3 regions of the Streptacidiphilus sp. BW17 genome follow, and region 2 is predicted to be linked to each of the others. Evidence: riboswitches for the same ligand, from Rfam matches in the RefSeq annotation. Region 2 holds a riboswitch; each other region holds the start of a gene.
What was found. Region 2 has a riboswitch for cobalamin ahead of ABH940_RS12015 (HoxN/HupN/NixA family nickel/cobalt transporter). Riboswitches for the same ligand answer to the same signal wherever they lie in the genome.
Positions count from the first base shown of each region.

Region 1: linked by a shared signal. The riboswitch ahead of ABH940_RS08210 (ABC transporter substrate-binding protein) and the one ahead of ABH940_RS12015 (HoxN/HupN/NixA family nickel/cobalt transporter) in region 2 are both predicted to bind cobalamin.
Region 3: linked by a shared signal. The riboswitch ahead of ABH940_RS10620 (cobalamin biosynthesis protein) and the one ahead of ABH940_RS12015 (HoxN/HupN/NixA family nickel/cobalt transporter) in region 2 are both predicted to bind cobalamin.

Region 1 covers NZ_JBGCCR010000005.1:134,509-142,247, forward strand. Annotated here, with positions in the region: gene ABH940_RS08195 (hypothetical protein) at 154-309, shown strand; gene ABH940_RS08200 (MFS transporter) at 416-2,059, opposite strand; cobalamin riboswitch at 2,194-2,342, shown strand; gene ABH940_RS08205 (hypothetical protein) at 2,449-2,637, opposite strand; gene ABH940_RS08210 (ABC transporter substrate-binding protein) at 2,639-3,460, shown strand; gene ABH940_RS08215 (FecCD family ABC transporter permease) at 3,488-4,519, shown strand; gene ABH940_RS08220 (ABC transporter ATP-binding protein) at 4,516-5,337, shown strand; gene modA (molybdate ABC transporter substrate-binding protein) at 5,501-6,340, shown strand; gene ABH940_RS08230 (xanthine dehydrogenase family protein subunit M) at 6,536-7,360, shown strand; gene ABH940_RS08235 (molybdopterin-dependent oxidoreductase) at 7,357-7,739, shown strand, end outside.
Region 2 covers NZ_JBGCCR010000008.1:12,063-19,801, reverse strand. Annotated here, with positions in the region: gene scpA (methylmalonyl-CoA mutase) at 1-1,306, shown strand, start outside; gene meaB (methylmalonyl Co-A mutase-associated GTPase MeaB) at 1,321-2,325, shown strand; gene ABH940_RS12040 (cobalt-precorrin-6A reductase) at 2,325-3,155, shown strand; gene cobF (precorrin-6A synthase (deacetylating)) at 3,220-3,981, shown strand; gene ABH940_RS12030 (NIPSNAP family protein) at 4,012-4,563, opposite strand; gene ABH940_RS12025 (hypothetical protein) at 4,560-5,042, opposite strand; gene ABH940_RS12020 (helix-turn-helix transcriptional regulator) at 5,105-6,088, shown strand; cobalamin riboswitch at 6,126-6,266, shown strand; gene ABH940_RS12015 (HoxN/HupN/NixA family nickel/cobalt transporter) at 6,432-7,508, shown strand; gene ABH940_RS12010 (ArsR/SmtB family transcription factor) at 7,587-7,739, shown strand, end outside.
Region 3 covers NZ_JBGCCR010000006.1:289,466-297,204, reverse strand. Annotated here, with positions in the region: gene ABH940_RS10630 (NAD(P)/FAD-dependent oxidoreductase) at 1-682, shown strand, start outside; gene ABH940_RS10625 (hypothetical protein) at 830-985, shown strand; cobalamin riboswitch at 1,015-1,208, shown strand; gene ABH940_RS10620 (cobalamin biosynthesis protein) at 1,242-2,192, shown strand; gene ABH940_RS10615 (cobyric acid synthase) at 2,189-3,703, shown strand; gene cobN (cobaltochelatase subunit CobN) at 3,823-7,494, shown strand; gene ABH940_RS10605 (putative cobaltochelatase) at 7,539-7,739, shown strand, end outside.

The DNA.
Region 1 (7,739 bases), on a different contig from region 2:
GAGAGTCTTCGATCGACAGGGAGATGCTTCCTACAGGCATTCAAAATAAAGGCATGGTCCCCGATTTGGTGCTACAATCGTAGCCATACGGGGCCGTCGGGCTGGCATCAACCGGATGCCGGCGGATCGCCCCTCCGCAAGGGGGAGAACACCATGACCTTCCAGCTCGAAGCCGCGACACGGGCGACCATCGACGAGCGTCTGCGTACGGCGAAGGCCTACCGCCTGACCCGCGCCGCCCGGCTCAACAACCGTGCCGAGCGCGCCGCCCGGCGTGCACATCAGGCCCTGACCAGCCTGCAGGCATGACCGTCCGTCCGAAAATGGGCCGCCACCGCTCCACGGTGACGGCCCATTTCCGTACCCCGTCCGGCTACGCGCGCTGACGGTCACCCACCTCTCACTGATCAGCGCCTCACTGATCAGTGCCGCCTTCACTCTCGACCGCGCCCTCGGTTGCGGGACGGCTGGCGGAGGGCAGCAGGTGACGGACCGTCGGCGGGCCCTGGGCGAGGGAGCGCACGTCCTGCAGGAGACGCTCGTCGTATCCGGTGGTCCGGCCGTCGTGCTGCAGCAGGTGCTCGGACCAGGAGGCGACCTGGAAGGCCTCGGTGAAGCGCTCGGGTGCTGCGCTGTCGCGGTACAGGTCCCAACTCACCGCGCCGGTACGCCTGCGGGACTGCTCCACCGGGCGCATCCCGGCGACGAAGGCGTCGGCGTCCTCGGGGGCGACGGTGTAGTCCAGCAGAACGAGCACCGGCGTGTCCTCCGGCACGGCGTCGAGAAGCAGTGCCGGCTCCGGCCAGGTGGACACGACCGAGCGGTCGAGCGGGACCGCGGTGTGGATGACCGGCCACCACAGCAGCGTGACGGTGGTCGCCACCAGCAACCCGGCGGCGGCGAGCAGCGCCTGGGTGAGTCCGGCGGCGCCGGCCACCGCGCCCCAGACCAGCGAGCCGATGCCCTGTCCTCCCATGAAGACGATGAGGTAGACGGCGAGCCCGCGGGCCCGGACCCATCCGGGCAGCCGGAGCTGCAGTTCGGTGTTGAAGGTCGACAGGTTGACCAGCCAGGCCGCACCCGTGGGCAGCAGAACGAGGGCCAGGGCGGGCAGGCTGTGCAGGGTGGCGGCGGCGACGGTGCCACCGGCGAACACGACGCCGCCCAGCGCGAGCAGGACGTTGTCCGACACGGCCGCCCGCAGCCGCTTGATCGTCAGGGCGCCGACGATCGCCCCGACACCCAGCGCCCCGAGCAGCAGCCCGTACCCTCCTGACCCCAGGTGCAGGCTCCGACCCGCCGTCACCGGCAGCAGCGCCCACAGCGCCGAGGCGGGAAGCACGAACAACGCGGAACGCACCAGGATCCGCCGCACGCCCGGCGCGTGCCGCACATAGCGAACGCCCGCGTGGAGAGCGGGAACCGGCGCCTCACTGCCGCGCAGACCCTGTGCCGGACGGTGCCAGGCATAGACCGCCAGCGCGACGACGACAAAACTGACGGCGTTCACCGTGAACACCACGGCCGGGCCGGAGACCGCGACGAGCAGGCCCGCCAGCGCCGGGCCGACGGCTCGGGCGACGTTGACGTTGAGGCTGTTGAGGGACGCGGCCTGCGGGATCAAGTCGCGCGGGACCAGCTCCGGCTGGATCGCCTGCCAGGCGGGGTTCGTCATCGCCTGACCGCAGCCCATGAGGAACGTGAGCAGCAACAGGACCGTGGGCGTGGCCAGCCCCGCCCCGGTCAGCCCGGCGAGCACCCCGGCGAGCACCGCCATGGCCGTCGACAGCCCCAGCAGAATGTGCCGGCGGTCCAGCAGGTCCGCGAGCACGCCCGCCGGCAAGGAGACGAACAGCACGGGCAGCAGGCTGGCCGCCTGCACCGCCGAGGTGAGCAGCGCCGCGTTGTGCTGGTGCACCAGCATCCACTGGGCCCCCACGGTCTGCATCCAGGTGCCGATGTTCGACACCATCTGGGCCAGCCACAGCAGGCGGAACGCCGGCACCGCCATCGGCGCCCAGGACGACTGCCCGTAGCCCTGCTCCGCCTGCTTCCCCATGGGTTCCCTCTCGGACTGGTCCGGCACCGGTCCGGCACCGGTCGATTCTCCCGCCGATCGGGGTCCGGCGCCGCCCCGCCACGGGGGTGCCCGGCCGGGGATCGCGGCGCAGTGCTAACCTGCCTGAGCCAAAAAATCTGCGCAGCCATGCAGGTTTCCGGCAGCGTGCCAGGCAGCGAAGCCGGTGAAGCCCGCACTGCGGGTCATTCCGGCGCTGTCCCGCAACTGTGAGGGCCCTCTCCACGCGGCCCGAAGCCAGGTCGCCTCCTGCCGCGCTACGACATCGGCCCTCGTGGGAAGGGGCGGTCCGTTTCTGTCGGCGCGCGTCCTGCGCCGCTCGTCGACGGATTGGCTTCTTCCCGTCCCTCGGGAGGAAGCACCACCATGGCTCACTCGTCTGTCCGGCCCCGACCTGCTCGGCGCACCCGGATCGTCCGCGCTGTCTCGACGGCGACCGCCGCGCTCGCAGCCGTGGCCGTCGTCGCCGGCTGCAGCTCCACGAGCTCCGGCAGCGCCGACTCCTCCGCCTCCTCGTCCTCGACGAGCGCGTCGTCGGCCGCCGCGACGTACCCGGTCACGGTGAGCGGCTCCAACGGCAAGGTCACCCTCAAGACCCAGCCGAAGCACATCGTGTCGCTGTCGCCGACCGCGACCGAGGACCTGTACGCGGTGGGCGCCGGCAAGCAGGTCGTCGCGGTGGACTCGGACTCCAACTACCCGTCCGGCGTGCCGACCACGAGCCTGAGCGGGCTGACCCCGAACATCGAGGCCATCGCCAAGTACAACCCGGACCTGGTCATCGCCTCCCAGGACTCCGGTGGCCTGGTCGCCGGGCTGACCAAGCTCGGCGTGCCGGTCCTGATCGAGCCCGCCGCGGCGACGATCAACGACGTCTACACGCAGATCGACGCGATCGGGCAGGCCACCGGTCACACCGCCCAGGCCACGCAGACCGTCACCGGCATGAAGGCGTCGATCACCGCCTCCGTCAAGCAGGCCGGCGCCGATCACGGGAACCTCAGCTACTACTGGGAGGTCAGCGCCAACCCGTACTACTCGGCGACCTCCACCACCTTCGCCGGGCAGATCGCCTCGCTGTTCGGCCTGAAGAACATCGCCGACAAGGCCGACAAGGCCTCCGACGGCGGCTACCCGCAGCTGTCCGCCGAGTACATCGTCTCGGCCCAGCCGCAGCTGATCTTCCTCACCGACAACCAGTCCGCCGACGGCGGGCAGAGCCCGGCGGTCGTCGCGGCCCGACCCGGCTGGTCCGGTATCCCGGCCGTGAAGAAGGATCAGATCGTCGGCCTCAACGACGACATCGCCTCGCGCTGGGGCCCGCGCCTGCCGCAGCTGGTCGCCCAGATCGCGCAGGCGATCGAGAAGGCCCCCACCAAGTGACGCACGGCGGACGGTAACGAGGTAACGGTGACAAGAGGCGGAGTCCGCCCGCGCACCCTGCGCGCCTACGGCATCGCGGTGGTGTTCCTGGCCGCCGCGGTGCTGGTGGGCGCCATGGCCGGAGCGGCGGACCTCAACCCGCTGGCGACGGCCGACGCGCTGCTGGACCGGCTGCCGCTGGTGCACCTGCCGCAGCAGCTCAGCCAGTTGGACCGCGCGGTGCTGTTCCAGATCCGGCTGCCGCGCGTGGTGCTGGGCGCCCTGGTCGGCGGGGCGCTCGCCCTCGCCGGTGCGGGCTACCAGGGCGTGTTCCGCAACCCCCTGGTCGACTCGTCCCTGCTGGGCGCGTCGGCCGGGGCGGGCCTCGGCGCGACCGTCGCCATCGTCTCGCTGGGCGGCGCGAACGCGGCCACCGTGCCCGTGGCCGCGTTCGTCGGCTCACTGGCCGGGGTCGCCCTCGCCTACCTGGCGGGCGTCACGGCCAGACCGGGGACCGCCACCCTGCTGCTCGCGGGCCTGGCGGTCTCCATGTTCCTGACGGCCGTGCAGACCTACCTGCTGCAGCGCTCCAGCCAGGACATCCAGCAGGTCTACTCGTGGCTGCTCGGCTCCCTGTCCGCCGCCACCTGGGGTCAGGTGACGCAGATCCTGCCCTACCTGGCGGTCTCCACCGCCGCCGTGCTGCTGCACGGCCGCCACCTCGACGTGCTGTCCGTCGGCGACGAGGAGGCCCGCTCGCTCGGCCTGCGCCCCGGGCGGATCCGGCTGGTCGTCGTGGCCGGCTGCGCGCTCGCCGCGGCGAGCGCGGTCGCGGTCAGCGGGCTGATCGGCTTCGTCGGGATCGTCGTGCCGCACGCGGTGCGCCGGCTCGCGGGCACCTCGTACCGGCTGGTCCTGCCGCTGTCGATGCTCTTCGGGGCCGGATTCCTGGTCCTCGCCGACACCGTGGCCCGCACCGTCGTCTCACCGGCCGAACTGCCCATCGGCGTCGTCACGGCGCTGATCGGCTCACCCGCGTTCGTCTGGATCCTGCGCTCCACCCGGTCGGTGCGCACATGACCGGCCGTGCCCCCGCGCCCGACCACGCCACCGCCCCGCACGGGCTGGAGGTGAGCGGCGTCGACGTGGACCTGGACCGGACCCCGATCGTGCGCGAGGTGTCCTGTGCTGTCGCGCAGGGCGGCTGGCTCGCCCTGATCGGGCCCAACGGCGCGGGCAAGTCGACCCTGCTGCGCGCCGTCGCCGGGCTGCTCCCCCATCGCGGCACCGTCGCCGTCGACGGCTCCCCCGTCGGGCACCTGCGCGCCCGGGAGCGGGCGCGGTTGATCGGCTACGTGGCGCAGAACCCGCTGCTGCCGCCGGACATGACGGTCCAGGAGTACGTGCTGCTCGGCCGCACCCCGCACCTCGGCTACCTCGCGAGCCCCGGCGAGCGCGACCGCGAGTCCGTGCAGCGCACGCTGGAGGGACTCGACCTGAGCCACTACGCCGAACGCCGCCTCGCCCAGCTCTCCGGAGGCGAGCGCCAACGCGCGGCGCTGGCCAGGGCGCTGGCCCAGGAACCTCGACTGCTCCTGCTCGACGAACCGACCTCCGCACTCGACCTCGGCCACCAGCAGCACGTCCTCGACCTCGTGGACGACCTGCGCCGCACCCAGGACCTGACCGTGGTCACCACCCTGCACGACCTGACCACGGCGGCCCAGTACGCGGACCGGCTGGTCCTGCTCCACCAGGGCCGCGTCGAGGCATCCGGCCCACCCGCCGAGGTCGTCACCCAGGACGCCATCGCGCGGGTGTACGCCGCGCGTGTCTCGGTGACGACGGACTCCGACGGCCGCCCGGTGGTCACCCCACTGCGCGGTGCCCGGAACTGACGTTCGATGCGGGTCTGCGGTCGCCGCGGCCCCCGTGTCCGGTTCTCGCAGATGCGAGGCGATGTCGTGGTTCAGCTGGGCTAATACGAGCGATACCTCCCGGATGTCCTGGCATGTCAGGTTCTATGCTCGGCGGCGACCGTCCCACACGACAGGGAGACCCATGGTGCGCCGCTCCGCCGCAGCTGCCGTTGCCGCCGTTCTTCTGGCCCTCAGCGCCTGCTCCTCCCGTGGTTCGACCACTGCTTCGTCAAGTCAGTCCGCGTCCGCCTCGCCGTCCGTCACCGGAACCGTGACCGTCTTCGCCGCCGCCTCACTGCAGAACACCTTCACCGAGCTCGGCAAGATGTTCGAGGCGGTCCATCCCGGTACCCACGTGGTCTTCAACTTCGGCGGCAGCGACACGCTTGCGGCCGGCATCGTCAACGGAGCACCAGCCGACGTCTTCGCCGCAGCCAGCCCGGCGACCATGAAGACGGTGACCGACAAGGGCGACGCGGCCGGAACCCCCGTCACCTTCGTCAGCAACGAGCTGGAGAGCGCCGTCGAGCCCGGCAACCCGCAGCACGTGGCCTCACTGCAGAACCTCTCCAACCACGCGCTCAAGGTCGTGCTCTGCGCCAAGACCGTGCCGTGCGGCGCTGCCGCCCAGACCGCCCAGACCGCCCTGGCCGACGGCCACGTCACGGTCACGCCCGTCAGCTACGAACAGGACGTCACCTCGGTCCTCACGAAGGTGGAACTGAAGGAGGCCGACGCCGGGCTCGTCTACCAGACGGACGTCAAGAGCGCGGGCAGCAAGGTCACCGGCGTCAACTTCCCCGAGGCCGCCTCCGCTATCAACAACTACCCGATCGCGACGCTCGCCCACGCCCCGAACGCCACCGGGGCCCAGCAGTTCGTCGCCCTGGTCGAGTCGCCCGAGGGGCAGAAGGTCCTCACCGACGCGGGCTTCAAGAAGCCCACGACGTCCTCCACCTCACCGTCCCCCTCCGCCTCGTAGCGTCTTCGGGCCGGGTGCGCCGGAGCCCGGCTCGCCCGGGCGCTCGACCAGGCAGACCAGGGCAGACCGGGCATGTACATGCGCTGGTTGATCACCCAGTTCGGGCAGGCCTGGTTGGTAGACCCGCCCACTCGTTCTGCCTGGTCAGAGGTTGCTTCAATCGCCGTGTCGAACAGTCGAGGACGGTGATGAGGCGTGGACCTGAACACGGTGGTGGAGATGCGCGACGCACGGAGTCGTGACATCTGGCGCCCGGGTGACGCCTGGCTCGGGGGCGGCACGTACCTGTTCTCCGAGCCGCAGCCGCACATCCGCCGACTCGTGGATCTGAGCCGCATGGGCTGGGAGCCGATCCGGCTGACGTCGGCCGGAGACCTGGAGATCGCTGCGACGTGCACGATCGCCGAGCTGTCCCGCTTCGCCCAGGGCGCCGACTGGGCGGCGGCGCCGCTGGTCGAGCAGTGCTGCCGGGCGTTTCTGGCCTCCTGGAAGATCTGGAACATGGCCACCGTGGGCGGGAACCTGTGCAACGGGCTGCCCGCCGGGCCGATGATCTCCCTGACCGCCGCCCTCGACGGTGTCTGCGAGCTGCAGTCCCAGTCCGGCTCCAAGCGCGAGGTGCCGGTCGCGGACTTCGTCGTCGGCGCCGGGGTCAAGGTCCTGGAGCCCGGTGAGCTGCTGCGCTCGATCACCGTGCCGGCGCGCGCGCTGGCCCGCCGGACCGCGTTCCGGCAGGCGTCGCTGTACGGGCTCGGCCGCTCCGGCGCGCTGCTCGTCGGCACCCGTGATCCGATCGACGGCGAACTGGCCCTGACGGTCACCGCCTCGACGATCCGACCGATCCAGCTCCGCTTCGCGCTGCCCCCCAACGCCGCCGCGGTACACGAAGCCCTCGACTACGGCATCCGGCCGGACGAGTACTACGACGACATCCACGGCCTGCCCGAGTGGCGGCGGCACATGACCTTCCGTTTCGCGGAGGAGATCCGCCGCGAACTGCTTCAGGAGGACGGGAGATGAGCTTCTCCATCCGCGTCAACGGCGAGGACTTCGACGCCGAGCCCAGGGCGGGCCAGTGCCTGCGCACCTATCTGCGCGACCGCGGCTGGTTCGGGGTGAAGAAGGGCTGCGACGGAGGCGACTGCGGGGCGTGCACCGTCCAGGTGGACGGGGATCCGGTGCACAGCTGCCTCTACCCGGCGCTGCGCGCCGAGGGGCGGTCGGTGGCCACGGTCGAGGGGCTCGCCAAGGACGGCGAACTCCACCCGATGCAGCAGCAGTTCCTCGACGCCCAGGGCTTCCAGTGCGGGTTCTGCACGGCCGGCTTCCTGATGACCACCTCCGCGAAGGGCTTCGACGAGGACAAGCGCGCGGACCTGCCGCGGGCGCTCAAGGGCAA
Region 2 (7,739 bases):
GCGCGCGGCCCGGCTGCTCTGGGCCAAGCTGGTCAAGCAGTTCGACCCCAAGAACGCCAAGTCGCTGTCGCTGCGCACCCATTCGCAGACCTCCGGCTGGTCGCTCACCGCGCAGGACGTCTTCAACAACGTCACCCGGACCTGCGTCGAGGCCATGGCCGCGACCCAGGGGCACACCCAGTCGCTGCACACCAACGCGCTGGACGAGGCGCTGGCCCTGCCGACCGACTTCTCCGCCCGCATCGCCCGCAACACCCAGCTGCTGCTGCAGCAGGAGTCGGGGACCTGCCGCGTCATCGACCCGTGGGGCGGCAGCGCCTACGTCGAGCGGCTGACCTACGACCTGGCCCGGCGCGCCTGGCAGCACATCCAGGAGGTCGAGGCGGCCGGCGGCATGGCGAAGGCCATCGACGCGGGCATCCCCAAGCTCCGGATCGAGGAGGCGGCGGCCCGCACCCAGGCCCGGATCGACTCCGGTCGCCAGCCGGTCATCGGCGTCAACAAGTACCGGGTCGAGAGCGACGAGCAGATCGACGTGCTCCAGGTCGACAACTCCTCGGTGCGCGCCCAGCAGATCGCCAAACTCCGGCGGCTGCGGGAGGAGCGCGACGAGACGGCGACGCAGGACGCGCTGCGCGCGCTGACCGCTGCGGCCGAGCGCGGTTCGGGCTCGGATTCCGGATCGGGCCTGGACAACAACCTCCTCGCGCTGGCCGTGAACGCGGCCCGCGCCAAGGCGACCGTCGGCGAGATCTCCGACGCCCTGGAGAAGGTGTACGGGCGGCACACCAGCCAGATCCGTACCATCGCGGGTGTGTACCGCAACGAAGCAGGCGAGTCCCCGTCGCTCGGCCGCACCCGTGCCCTGGTCGACTCCTTCGAGGAGGCCGAGGGGCGCCGTCCGCGCATCCTGGTGGCCAAGATGGGCCAGGACGGGCACGACCGCGGCCAGAAGGTGATCGCGACGGCCTTCGCCGACCTCGGCTTCACGGTCGACGTGGGCCCGCTGTTCCAGACCCCGGCCGAGGTGGCCCGTCAGGCCGTCGAGGCGGACGTGCACATCGTCGGCGTCTCCTCGCTGGCCGCCGGCCACCTGACACTGGTTCCCGCGCTGCGCGAGGAGCTGGCGGCCGAGGGCCGCGAGGACATCATGATCGTCGTCGGCGGCGTCATCCCGCCGCACGACGTCCCGACGCTGCTCGACATGGGCGCGGCGGCGGTCTTCCCGCCCGGCACGGTAATCCCGGACGCGGCCTACGACCTGGTGCAGCGCCTCGGCGCCTCGCTCGGTCACGCGGACCTGTAGTCGCGGATCAGCGGATGCGCATCGATCTGGACGCCTACATCAAGGGTGTGCTCGACGGGAAGCGGGCGTTCGTCGCCCGCGCCGTCACGCTCGTCGAGTCCACCCGTCCCGACCACCGGGCCCTGGCGCAGCAGTTCCTGACGGAGCTGCTTCCGTACTCCGGCAAGGCCCGGCGGATCGGCATCAGCGGCGTGCCCGGCGTGGGCAAGTCCACGTTCATCGACGCCTTCGGCACCATGCTGACCGGCCTGGGCCACCGGGTCGCGGTGCTGGCCGTCGACCCGTCCTCGACCCGGACCGGCGGCTCCATCCTCGGCGACAAGACGCGGATGGAGCGGCTGGCGGTGGACCCGGCCGCGTTCGTCCGCCCCTCCCCCAGCGCCGGGACGCTCGGCGGGGTGGCCAAGGCGACGCGCGAGTCCATGGTGGTGATGGAGGCCGCGGGTTACGACGTGATCCTGGTCGAGACCGTCGGCGTGGGCCAGTCGGAGACCGCCGTCGCGGACATGGTCGACTCCTTCCTGCTGCTCACCCTCGCCCGAACCGGCGACCAGCTTCAGGGCATCAAGAAGGGCGTGCTGGAGCTGGCCGACGTCCTCGCCGTCAACAAGGCCGACGGCCCGCACGAGCGCGACGCCCGCGCCGCCGCCCGCGAACTGGCGGGCGCGCTGCGGCTGATGCATCCCGCCGACGCTGCGTGGACCCCGCCGGTCCTGCACTGCAGCGCGCGGGAGTCCACCGGGCTCGACACGGTCTGGGAGCGGCTGGAGCAGCACCGCACGCTACTGGAGTCCACGGGTCGGCTCACCGCCAAGCGCCGTTCGCAGCAGGTCGACTGGGCCTGGTCCATGGTCCGCGACGAGCTGCTCGGCCGGCTGAAGGCGCATCCGGGTGTCCGTGCGCTCACTCCGGACCTGGAAGCCCAGGTCCGGGCGGGCGAGTTGACGGCGACCCTAGCCGCCGAGCAGATCCTCGCCGCCTTCGACGGCGTCAACTCCGCAGATGCCAGCGAAAGCTGATGTCCAGTCATGAGCTGCGTCATACATTCCGTCATGCACTCCGTCATGTGCTGATCCTGGGCGGCACGACCGAGGCCCGGCTGCTGGCAACGGAGCTTGCGGCATGGTCTGCCGCCCTACGGGTCACCACATCGCTGGCAGGCCGCGTGGAGCAACCGGCGCTGCCGGACGGGGGCGTGCGCGTCGGCGGGTTCGGCGGCGCGGACGGTCTGGCCGCCTGGCTGCGCGCCGAGCGGGTGTCGGCTGTGGTGGACGCCACGCATCCCTTTGCCGCCGGGATCAGCGCCAACGCCGCCCAGGCCGCGGCCGGGACCGGCGTGCCGCTGCTCGTGCTGCGCCGCCCGGGCTGGCAGCAGGTCGCGGGCGACCGCTGGCACCTGGTCGCCTCGGTGTCCCAAGCCGCGGCCCTGCTACCGGAGTTGGACAGCGCGGAGTCGGGCAGCCGGGTCTTCCTCACCACCGGTCGCAAGGACCTGGCCCCGTTCACCGGCCCCGACCGGCTGCCCGCGCTGGACCGGCTCCGGTTCCTGATCCGCTCGGTCGATCCACCCGAGCCACCGCTCCCGCCGGGCGTCGACGTGGTGCTGGACCGCGGCCCGTTCACCCTCGACGGCGAACGGGCGCTGCTGCGGCACCACCGGATCGGCGTGCTGGTCACGAAGGACAGCGGTGGCGCGGCCACGGCCCCGAAACTGACGGCGGCGCGGGAACTCAGCCTGCCCGTCGTCGTGGTCCAACGACCGCCCGCGCCTGCGGGCGTGCCGGTGGCAGCGGACGTCGCGGCCGCGCTGGCATGGCTGGCGCGTCTGGCTCGTCCGCAACTCACCTGACCCGGACGACCCCGCCCTGACCTCAGCGTACGGTCGCCGGAACCGATCCGGAAGAATCATCCCCATGCGGCACATCAACGTCATCGGCATCGGCGCGGGCGACCCCGACCACCTCACCCTCCAGGCGGTCAAGGCGTTCGCCCGGACCGACGTCTTCCTCCTCCTCGACAAGAACGACCAGCGGCAGGAGCTCGTCCAGCTGCGCCTGCGCATGATCGAGGAGCACGGACGCCCCGGCCACAGGCTCGTCCAGGTCCCGGACGCCGAGCGCGACCGCAGCACCCCCGCGTACCGGGAGGCGGTCCACGACTGGCGGCGGCGCCGGGCCGAGCTGGTGGCGGGCCTGATCGCCGAGCACATCGGCCCGGACGGCACGGGCGCGCTGCTGGCCTGGGGCGATCCTGCCCTCTACGACAGCGTCTCCGCCGTCCTCGACGAGATCCTGGAGCAGGACCCCACCGCCTTCAGCTACGACGTCATCCCCGGCATCAGCAGCCCCTCGGTGCTCGCGGCACGCCACCGCACCACGCTGACCCGGGTCGGCCGCCCGGTGCGCATCACCACCGCCCGCCGCCTGGCCGCCGACGGCTTCCCGCCCGGTGCGGAGGACGCCGTGGTGATGCTGGACGGGAAGGCGGCGTTCAGCAGGATCGATCCCGAGGGCGTCCACATCCACTACGGCGCCTACCTCGGCACCCCGGACGAGATCCTGGTCTCCGGCCCGCTCGCCGAGACCGCCGAGGAGATCTCCCGCCTGCGCCAGGAGGCCCGCGAGGCCAAGGGCTGGATCATGGACAGCTACCTGCTGCGGCGTAGGGAGGACTGACGTCGCGTCACGGCGTCAGGCGTCACGGCGTCACGGGGCCACAGGTTCCAGCCGCAGTCGCCGGACCGGCCAGGGAGGCGGCGGCTCGGCCGGGCCGAACCAGACACGGACGTCCTCTCCCGCGCGGACCGGCAGGAGCGGATAGTCGTTCTCGGTGTGCTCGGTGCGGTGCAGCGCATGCCGGGGGCCCAGGTGCCGCGCGGCGTACGCGTCGAAGTCGGCCACGACCCCGGGGTGGCAGACGGTGGTAAGGACTTCACGCGTGCCGGGCGTCGGCGTGAAGCCCGGGCCGCGCAGCAGCAGGACGTCGTCGCTGTCGACCATGGTGGCGTTGGCCGCGTCGCGGTGCTCGCGCCAGACCGGGCCGGTGTAGAACGCCTCCAGCGAGCGCCGACGGTGTGCCATGTTCGGAAAAGCGCGCAGCCAGACGAAGCGGTCCGGGTCGTCCAGGTCGCGGAAGCGCCCGCCCACGGTGATGCCGACCGCCTGCTGGCCGGTCACGAACTCGCGCTCGAAGAGCTCGATCAGCGTCTCCCGCGCGCCGGGATGCAGGGTGTACTGCCGGAGTTCGACGATGTTCATGCGCCGGGCCGCCAGGTACGGGTGCGGGTGCGGGTGAAGTCCATGGTCCAGTTGAGCTCCCAGGTGCGGCCCCCGTCGGCGGAGAACTCCTGCTCCCAGCGGGCGGTGTCCGGGCCGAGGCGCTGCCAGGTGAAGTGCACCCGGATCGGGCGGCTGTCGTAGGTGTCATCTCCGTAGAAGTCGCCACGGTCACCGGTGAAGCCGCCGACCACCGGCGGGTCCAGCCGGCCGGTCCTGCTGTCGGACCAGTGGATCGACCACTGCTTCGTTTCGCGGTCGAAGAGCCGTAGGGACACGCCCTGACGGCCCAGGGTGGGGAAGGTGATCTCGTCGATGTTGCCGGCCCCTCCGAACAGGGGCTGGATCACCGAGTGACCGGGGAACTCCTCCCAGATGTCCGCGTCGGCGTCGCCGAGTGGTGTGGTGAGACGGCGGTTGGCCACGTCCCAGGAGCCGTGCAGGAAGTCGAAGTCGTCCATGTGACGCAGGTTAGGCACGCTCCACTGACATCTCCTGTCAGTGGATGTGGATACTGGGCGACATGCGCGCGAGCCGACTGGTGACCCTGCTTCTGCTGCTCCAGAACCGGGGCCGGATGACGGCCCGCCAACTGGCCGAGGAGCTGGAGGTCTCCGTCCGCACGGTCTACCGGGACGTCGACGCGCTCGCCGCCGCCGGCATCCCGCTGTACGGCGAGGCGGGACACGCGGGCGGCTACCAGCTGGTCGACGGCTACCGGACCCGGCTCACCGGGTTGACCCCGGACGAGGCGCAGGCCGCGTTCCTGACGGCGCTCCCGGACGCCGCCGCCCAACTCGGCCTCGGCGAGGCGCTGGTGACCGCCCAGCTCAAGCTGCGGGCCGCACTTCCAGCGGAGCTGCGCGAGCAGGCCGAGCGGATCCGGCGGAGCTTCCTGCTCGACGCCCCCGGCTGGTACGGCGAGGCCGAGAGCACGCCTCACCTGCCCGCGGTCGCCGCCGCGCTCTGGGCGCGGCGAGCGGTCCTCATGCGGTACCGGCGCTGGCGGGCGCCGGAGGAGATCGAGCGGCGGGTCGAGCCGTACGGGCTGGTCCTCAAGGCCGGACGCTGGTACCTGGCCGCCGGCGGGCCGTCCGGGATCCGCACCTACCGGGTCGACCAGATCCTCGAAGTCCATATGCTGGATCAGGAGTTCGCCATCCCGGACAGGTTCGACCTGGCCGCGCACTGGAGCAGCAGTCTGGCCGACTTCCACACCCGGCTGCACACCGGGGAGGCCCTGGTCCGGCTCACCCCGGAGGGCGCCCGCCGCCTCGGCGTAACGGCCTTGGGCGACGGAGCAGCACAGGACGGATGGACCGAGACCCGGGTGCCCATCGAGTCGATCGACCACGCCCACCAGGAGTTCCTCCGGCTCGGCGCGGACGTCGAGGTCCTGGCACCGGCCGAACTCCGCGACCGCATCACCGAGACGGTGCGTACCCTCGCCGCCCGGTACCAGCCGACGTCCGCACCGTCCTCGGCAGTGAATCAGACACCTGCTTAGATGTGCAGGCTTGTACCCGAGCCCCCGCCACCTCTAGGCTGCCGAAGGTCCCCTCACTGCGCGGGGACAGTGCAGCGTCAGCGAAGTCCGGTGAGAATCCGGCGCTGTCCCGCAACGGTGAACCCCTCGGCACGAGTGAGGGCAAGTCCGGTCGCCTGGCGTCGCACTCCTGGAAACCAGCCTCGCAGGAAGGTCGGTCCGGACCGGGCCCTCCGGGAGTCTCCGACCAGGCCGCGCCGACCTGTGAGCGTCCCGAGGAGGATGCCCAGTGTCCGCGTTCGTCGCCAAGCTACAGATGGTCCGTCAGTCCCTGAGTCCCGCGGAATGGACCAGGATCGGGGTGATGTCCCTGGTGATTCTGCTGCTGAACGGCGTCGGCTGGGGCATCTACATCTTCACTGTGCTCCCCCACCACTTCCACTACGACAAGCTCGGCGTCGGCCTCGGCGTCGCGTTCACCGCCTGGACGCTGGGCGCGCGTCACGCCTTCGACGCGGACCACATCTCCGCGATCGACAACTCCACCCGCAAGCTACTGGCGGACGGTCAACGTCCCCTGGCCAGTGGCTTCTTCTTCGCCCTCGGCCACTCCACGGTCGTCTCCGCCGTAGGCGTCGGCATCACCGTCGCCGCCAAGGCCGTCTTCGGCGCGATGGTCGACCCGAACTCGACCTACGAGACGCTGGGCGGCATGCTCGGCACGCTCACCTCCGCCGGGTTCCTCTACCTGATCGCCGCGCTCAACCTGATCGTGCTCGCCGGGATCTTCAAGGTCTTCCGCGACATGCGCCGGGGCACCTTCGACGAGGAGGAGCTCGAAAGGCAGCTCCAGGCGCGCGGGCTGATGTGGCGCTTCTTCGGCCGCTTCATGCGCTCCATCAACCACACCTGGCAGCTCTTCTTCGTGGGCATGATCTTCGGCATCGGCTTCGACACCGCCACCGAGGTCGTCCTGCTCGCCGCCACCGCCTACGCCGCCACCGCCGGGCTGCCGTTCTACGCCGTGCTGGCGCTGCCGCTGCTCTTCTCCGGCGGCATGATCCTCTTCGACACCTTCGACGGCTTCTTCATGAACTTCGCCTACGGCTGGGCCTTCGCGCGACCTGTGCGCAAGGTCTACTACAACCTCGTCATCACCGGCCTCTCCATCGCCGCCGCTTTCCTGATCGGCACCATCGAGGTGCTCGGCGTACTCACCAGCGAGCTCCATCTCACCGGCGGCTTCTGGGACTTCATGGCCAACTTCGACATCAACAAGGCCGGCTTCGTCATCGCTGGGCTGTTCGCCCTCACCTGGGTCGTCGCGCTGCTCTACTGGCGTTACGGCAAGATCGAGTCCCGCTGGCAGACCGGTCTCGCCGGAGGGACGGAGGCCGCTCCTGCCGACGCCGCAGCGACAGTCACGGCCACCGAGGCCTGAGCCCGCCAACTGACCCTGCACATCCGCTCACCTGCACGGTGTTGCAGATCACCGGGCAGCGGGGGTCCAATGGGCCCCATGCATCTCGTTCCCACCGAGCGGGCCCACCGCAGGGCCATCGACGAACACAGCGTCTGCACGGCCATCGAAGGCATCGGCGAGCCCGATCAACTCCCCGTCTGGGCCGACCGTTTCGCGCTGCTCGGCGAGCCGCACCGGCTCGCCGTGCTG
Region 3 (7,739 bases), on a different contig from region 2:
GCTGCGCTGCACGGAGGGCTTCACCGCCAACCTGCGCGGCGAGAAGCGCACCTGGCTGCCGATGAACTCCTCCATGATCGTCACCGCACCGCTGCCCGCCTCCTTCTGGGACTCCGTCGGCTGGGACGGCCGCGAGACGCTGGGCGACTTCGCGCACGCGTACATGTACGCGCAGCGGACGGCGGACGACCGGATCGCGCTCGGCGGACGCGGCGTCCCCTACCGCTTCGGCTCTCGCACGGACAACGACGGCTCGACGGCGGCGAAGACGATCGACCAGCTGACCGAGATCCTGACCGGCTTCTTCCCCGCAGCGCGGGGTGTCGCGGTCGACCACGCCTGGTCGGGCGTGCTGGGCGTGCCGCGCGACTGGTGCTCCACGGTCGCCGTCGACCAGGCGTCCGGCCTGGGCTGGGCCGGAGGCTACGTCGGCAGCGGCGTCACCACGACGAACCTCGCCGCGCGGACGCTGCGCGACCTGGTGCGCGGCGAGGCGACGGACCTGACGGACCTGCCGTGGGTGGACCACACGGTCCGCCGGTGGGAGCCGGAACCGTTCCGGTGGATCGGGGTGCACGGGCTGTACGCGGCGTACCACTTCGCCGACCGACAGGAACGCGGCGGGCGCGCGGGGACCTCCCCCGTCGCGAAGGTCGCGGACGTGATTTCCGGGCGGCACTAGAAACGGCACTGAACGTAGTCGCACCACCTGCGGGAACAAAGCCTCAAGCAATACCCGACGTGCGGATTCCGCCAGGGTGACGGACGCTGTTGGAGGGACGGATCGGGGTCCGTCCGGGCCTGCAGCATTCGACACCTTGGGGTGCCCATGTCTGTCTTCCTGTGCCTGCTTGTCGCCCCGCTGGGACTGATAGTCATCCTTGGCCTTTCCTGGTTCGAGGATCACGTCCTCAGCCCGCCCACGAGCCCCGCCGACCAGGTGGTGCAGAAGTCCGTCGAACTGCTCAAGCAGCAACGTCCGTGATCCGCGACACCGACCCGGTCGGTTGACGCTGCGTCCGGCGACATGGTGGGATCCTTACGCCAATCGGAGGCAAGGAGAGGAAGCCGGTGCAAATCCGGCGCGGTCCCGCCACTGTCACCGGGGAGCACCTGCGAACGACGGCCACGGCAGCACATCGCCGCTGGAAGGCCCGTAGGTGCGTCGATCCGGAAGCCAGGAGACTCTCGCCTTCGGATCGTCGATCCAGGGCGCGGACCCTGAGTGAGGACACGCAGCGGTGCGCAGCAGCGCGTTCGCGTACGGGGCCGTGGTGGGCTATGCCGCCGACGCCGTGTTCGGCGACCCCCGACGTGGTCATCCGGTAGCCGGGTTCGGGCGTTTCGCCGCCGCGCTGGAGCGGCGTCTCTACAAGGACCATCGCGGCTCGGGAGCAGTCTTCACGCTCGCCGCGGTCGGTTCCGTCGCCGGGGGCGCGCTGGTGACGGAGCGCACGCTGCGGCGCTCGCGCCCCGCTCAGGCGGCCCTCGCCGCCGCGTCCGCCTGGGCGGTTCTCGGGGGCGCGTCACTCGTCCGCGAGGCGCGCGGGATCGCGTCCGCGCTGGAGCGCGGGGACATCGAGGCGGCGCGCGAACGTCTGCCGCACCTGTGCGGGCGTGACCCGCGTCAGCTGGACGCGCAGGAGATCGCCCGCGCGGTCGTCGAGTCCGTCGGCGAGAACACCGCCGACGCCGTCGTCAACGCACTGATCTGGGGCGCGCTCGCGGGCGCGCCGGGGCTGCTGGCGTTCCGGGCCGTCAACACGCTGGACGCGATGGTGGGTCACCGCTCACCGCGGCTGCTGCGGTTCGGCTGGGCGTCGGCGCGGCTGGACGACGTGGCCGGGTGGCCGGGGGCACGGCTGACGGCGCTGCTGACCGTCGCGGCGAGCGAGGACCGGGGGCGCGCGTGGCGCGTCTGGAGGCGTGACGCGGGCGCGCACCCGAGCCCGAACGCCGGTCATGCGGAGGCTGCCTTCGCGGGCGCGTTGGGAGTGCGGCTCGGGGGCACGCTCCGCTACGGGGAGCGGGTCGAGCACCGACCGGTTCTGGGTGCGGAGTTGCGGCCGGTCGCGGTCGCGGACGTGGAGCGCGCCTGTCGGCTTTCACGCCGGGTGGGCGCGCTGGCGCTGGCGACCACCGTGACGGTCGCCCTGCTGAGGGGGACCAAGCTGAGGGGGGCAAAGAAGTGAGCGGGGCACTGCTGGTCGCCGGGACCACCTCCGATGCGGGCAAGAGCGTCGTCACGGCGGGTATCTGTCGCTGGCTCAAGCGACAGGGCGTCAAGGTCGCGCCGTTCAAGGCGCAGAACATGTCGCTCAACTCCTTCGTGACCCTTGACGGCGCGGAGATCGGCCGGGCCCAGGCGATGCAGGCGACAGCCGCGGGCGCCACGCCCGAGGCGGCGATGAACCCGGTGCTGCTCAAGCCGGGTGGCGACGGGCGCAGCCAGGTCGTGGTACTGGGCAAGCCGGTCGCCGAGGTCGGCGCGCTGGACTACCGCGAGCGCAAGCCCGCGCTGCTGCGGATCGCCCTGGACTGCCTCGCCGACCTGCGCGACCGCTACGACGTGGTGATCTGCGAGGGCGCCGGCTCCCCCGCCGAGATCAACCTGCGGGCCGGGGACATCGCCAACATGGGCCTGGCCGTCGCCGCCGACCTGCCGGTGGTGGTAGTCGGAGACATCGACCGGGGCGGCGTCTTCGCGTCCATGTTCGGGACGCTGGCGCTGCTCTCCGCCGAGGACCAGGCGCACATCGCGGGCTGGCTGGTCAACAAGTTCCGCGGCGACGCGCGCCTGTTGCAGCCCGGACTGGACATGCTGCACCGGGTGACGCACCGTCCGTCCCTGGGCGTGCTGCCGATGCTGTCGGGGCTGTGGCTGGACGCCGAGGACTCGCTGGACCTGGCCGGCGTGATGGCACGCGGCGACGCGGGCGGGCCCGTCGGCGCGGACGTGCTGCGGGTGTCGGTGGTGCAGTTGCCGCGGCTGTCGAACTTCACCGACATCGACGCGCTGGCACAGGAGCCCGGTGTGCTGGTCCGCTGGGCCACGCGCCGGGAGGAGCTCGCCGACGCCGACCTGGTGGTGCTGCCCGGCACCCGGGCCACGGTCGCCGACCTGGCGTGGCTGCGCGAGCGGGGGCTGGACCGGGCCGTCGCCGAGCGGGCGGCGCGCGGGCTGCCGGTGCTCGGCGTCTGCGGCGGGTACCAGATGCTGGCGCGGACGATCACGGACGAGGTCGAGTCGAAGGCGGGCAAGGTCGCGGGCCTCGGACTGCTGCCGGTGGACATCCGCTTCGCGGTCGAGAAGACGCTGGCGCGCCCGGTGGGCGAGGCCTACGGCGAGACGGTGCACGGCTACGAGATCCACCACGGCGTCGCCACCGTCTCCAGCACCGCCGCTGGCGGCGGCGAGCCGTGGCTGGACGGGTACCGGGCGGGGTCGGTCTGGGGAACCACCTGGCACGGCGCGCTGGAGAACGACGGGTTCCGGCGGGCGTTCCTGCGCGAGGTCGCTGCCGCCAGCGGGCGTGCGTTCGTGCCCGCCCCGGACACCGGCTTCGCCGCCGCACGCGAGGAACGGCTGGACCGGCTCGGGGATCTGATCGAGCGTCATGCCGACACCGACGCGCTGTGGCGGCTGATCGAGGACGGGGCGCCGGGCGGGCTGCCGTTCGTGCCGCCGGGGGCGCCGACGTGACCAAGAACTCTTCACCAACAAGCTCGACAAGCAAGGGAGTTGACCGGGTGGACCAGGACCAGCAGGCCCCGACGGAGCACGAGAGCGGGGGCCAGGATGCGGACGGAGCCACGGTCCTGCTGCTCTCCACCGCCGACACCGACCTGCTCGCCGCCCGCGCCTCCGGCGCGCGCTACCTGATCGGCAACCCGACCCGGACCGACGTCGCGACCGAACTCCCCGCACTGCTGGCCGACGCGGACGTCGCGGTGGTCCGGCTGCTCGGCGGGCGGCGCGCCTGGGAGGACGGGCTGGCGGCCATCGCCGCGTCCGGACTGCCGACGGTGCTGCTCGGCGGCGAGGCCGTGCCGGACGCGGAGCTGATGGGCATGTCGTCCGCCCCGGCGGGCGTGGTCGCGGAGGCGCTGCGCTACCTGGTCGAGGGCGGCATGGCCAACCTGGCCGAGCTGGCGCGCTTCCTCTCCGACACGGTGCTGCTGACCGGCGAGGGCTTCTCGGCCCCGCAGGCCATGCCGCAGTTCGGCGTTCGGGGGGCTGCGTCAATCGAGGCGGGCGAACTGCGGGACGGCCGCCCGACGGTGGGCGTGCTCTTCTACCGGGCGCACGAACTCTCGGGCAACACCGCGTTCGTGGACACGCTCTGCGCGCAGATCGAGGCCAAGGGCGGCAACGCGCTTCCGGTGTACTGCGGTTCGCTGCGTGGCGCCGACGCCGGGCTGTTCGCGGTGCTCGGGCAGTGCGACGCGCTGGTCGCCACCGTGCTCGCCGCCGGTGGGACCGTCGCCGCAGACGCCTCGGCGGGCGGTGACGGTGAGGAGAGTTGGGACATCGGGCAGCTCGCCGAGCTGGACATCCCGGTGATCCAGGGCCTCTGCCTGACCACCTCCCACGCCGTCTGGGACGAGTCCGACGCGGCGCTCTCGCCGATGGACGCGGCGATGCAGGTGGCCATCCCCGAGTTCGACGGCCGGCTCATCTCCGTCCCGTTCTCCTTCAAGGAGACCGGCGCCGACGGCATCCCCGTCTACGCCGCGGACGAGGAGCGCGCCGGGCGGGTCGCCGGGATCGCGCTGCGGCATGCGGCGCTGCGCCACAAGCCCAACGCCGAGAAGAAGTTGGCGATCGTCTTCACCGCCTATCCGACCAAGCACTCGCGCGTCGGCAACGCGGTCGGCCTGGACACTCCGGCCTCGGCCGTGCGGCTGCTGGACGCGCTGCGCGCCGCCGGCTACGGCGTCGACGGCTACCCCGCGGGCGGCGACGAGCTGATCCACTCGCTGATCGCCGCCGGTGGCCACGACGTCGAGTGGCTGACCGAGGAGCAGCTGCGCGCCGCGCCCGCCCGCGTGCAACTGAAGGACTACCAGCAGTGGTTCGACGCGCTGGACGACGAACTGCGCGAGGGCGTGCTGGAGCACTGGGGCGAGGCTCCCGGTCAGCTCTACGTCGACGGCGACGAGATCGTGCTGGCGTCGCTGGCCTTCGGCAACGTGGTGCTGATGATCCAGCCGCCGCGCGGCTTCGGCGAGAACCCGATCGCGATCTACCACGACCCGGACATGCCGCCGTCCCACCACTACCTGGCCGCGTACCGATGGTTGGAGACTGCGACATCGTCGGGCGGGTTCGGCGCCGACGCCGTCGTCCACCTGGGCAAGCACGGGACGATGGAGTGGCTGCCGGGCAAGGGCCTTGGCCTGTCGCGTGGTTGCGCGCCGGACGCGGTGCTGGGCGAACTGCCGCTGATCTACCCGTTCATCGTCAACGACCCGGGCGAGGGCACCCAGGCCAAGCGACGCGGGCACGCCACCATCGTCGACCACCTGGTCCCGCCGATGGCGCGCGCCGACACCTACGGCGACCTGGCCAAGCTGGAGCAGCTGCTCGACGAGTACGCGCTGGTCAGCGATCTGGACCCGGCCAAGGCCCCGGCCGTGCGGGCGCAGATCTGGACGCTGGTCAAGGCCGCCGAGCTCCACCACGACCTGCATGTCGACGAGCAGCCGGACGACGAGGCGTTCGACGGGTTCGTCATGCACATCGACGGCTACCTGTGCGAGATCAAGGACGTGCAGATCCGCGACGGCCTGCACATCCTGGGCGGCGGCCCGGTGGGCGAGGCGCGGGTCAACCTCGTGCTGGCGGTGCTGCGTTCGGCGCAGATCTGGGGCGGGCGCGCAGACGCCCTGCCCGGCCTACGGGCGGCGCTCGCGTCCCACTTCGGGCTGGTGGAGAAGGAGTTGCTCGCCGAGCCGGGCGCGGCGGTGCACGTCTCCGACGCGCTGAAGTCACTGGTCGACGGCCCGGCGCGCACCGGCTCGGACGCGCTGGACCTGCTGGAGCAGCTCTGCCGTCGGCTGGCCGAGGGCATGGAGGCGCGGGACTGGGCCGTGGACACTGCTCCGGGCCTGGTCCTCGATGTGCTGGGCGGGCCGCTGGACACCGCCGTCGCCGTGCTGGAGTTCGCCGCCGAGGAGGTCGTGCCCCGACTGGCGCGCACCACGGACGAGTTGGACCACATCCTGCGCGCGCTGCGCGGCGGCTACGTGCCCGCCGGACCGTCCGGCTCGCCGACGCGCGGGCTGGTCAACGTGCTGCCGACCGGCCGCAACTTCTACTCGGTCGACCCCAAGGCCATTCCCTCCCGGCTGAGTTGGGAGGTCGGCCAGGCGCTGGCCGACTCGCTGGTCGCGCGCTATCTGGAGGACACCGGCGCCTACCCCAAGTCCGTCGGCCTGACGGTCTGGGGCACGTCCTGCATGCGCACGCAGGGCGACGACATCGCCGAGATCCTCGCGCTGCTGGGCTGCCGTCCGGTCTGGGACGACGCCTCGCGCCGGGTCACCGGCTTCGAGGTCGTGCCGCTCGCGGAGCTGGGCCGTCCGCGCATCGACGTGACCGTGCGCATCTCCGGCTTCTTCCGCGACGCATTCCCGCACGTCGTCGGCCTGTTGGACGACGCGGTGCGGGCCGTCGCCGAGCTGGACGAGCCCGCCGAGTCCAACTACGTGCGCGCCCACGTCGACGAGGACGCGAGCGAGCACGGCGACCGGCGCCGGGCCAGCGCACGCATCTTCGGTTCCAAGCCCGGCGCGTACGGCGCGGGCCTGCTGCCGCTGATCGACGCCCGCAACTGGCGCTCCGACGCCGACCTGGCCGAGGTCTACGCGGTCTGGGGCGGCTACGCCTACGGACGCGGCCTGGACGGCCGGGCCGCGCGCGGGGACATGGAGCAGGCCTTCCGCCGGATCTCGGTGGCGGCCAAGAACGTCGACACCCGCGAGCACGACCTGGTCGACGCGGACGACTACTTCCAGTACCACGGCGGCATGGTGGCCATGGTCCGCCACCTGACCGGCGAGTCCCCGGCGGCCTACGTCGGCGACAGCGCCACGCCCAGCCAGGTCAAGACCCGCACCCTGGGCGAGGAGACGCACCGCGTCTTCCGCGCCCGCGTGGTCAACCCGCGCTGGATGGCGGCGATGCGCCGCCACGGCTACAAGGGCGCCTTCGAGATGGCCGCGACCGTCGACTACCTCTTCGGCTACGACGCCACGGCGGGCGTGGTCGACGACTGGATGTACGAGAAGTTGGCGTCGGAGTACGTCTTCGACCCGACCAACCAGGAGTTCATGCGCACGTCCAACCCCTGGGCGCTGCGCGGCATCACCGAGCGGCTGCTGGAGGCGGCGGACCGCAAGCTCTGGGCCGAACCCGACCACGAGACCCTGGACCGGCTGCGCACCACCTACCTCGAGCTCGAAGGCGACCTGGAAGGGGACGCGGAGTGACTGTCCGTCAGGATTCCCGGTATCCGTTCACCGCCGTGGTCGGCATGGACGACCTGCGGCTCGCGCTGCTGCTGAACGCGGTCTCGCCGCAGGTCGGCGGGGTGCTGGTGCGCGGCGAGAAGGGCACCGCCAAGTCGACCATGGTCCGCGCGCTGGCCGGGCTGCTGCCCGCGCTGCGCGTGGTCTCCGGCTGCCGCTTCGCCTGCGACCCGGCGTCCCCGGACGCGCAGTGCCCGGACGGCCCG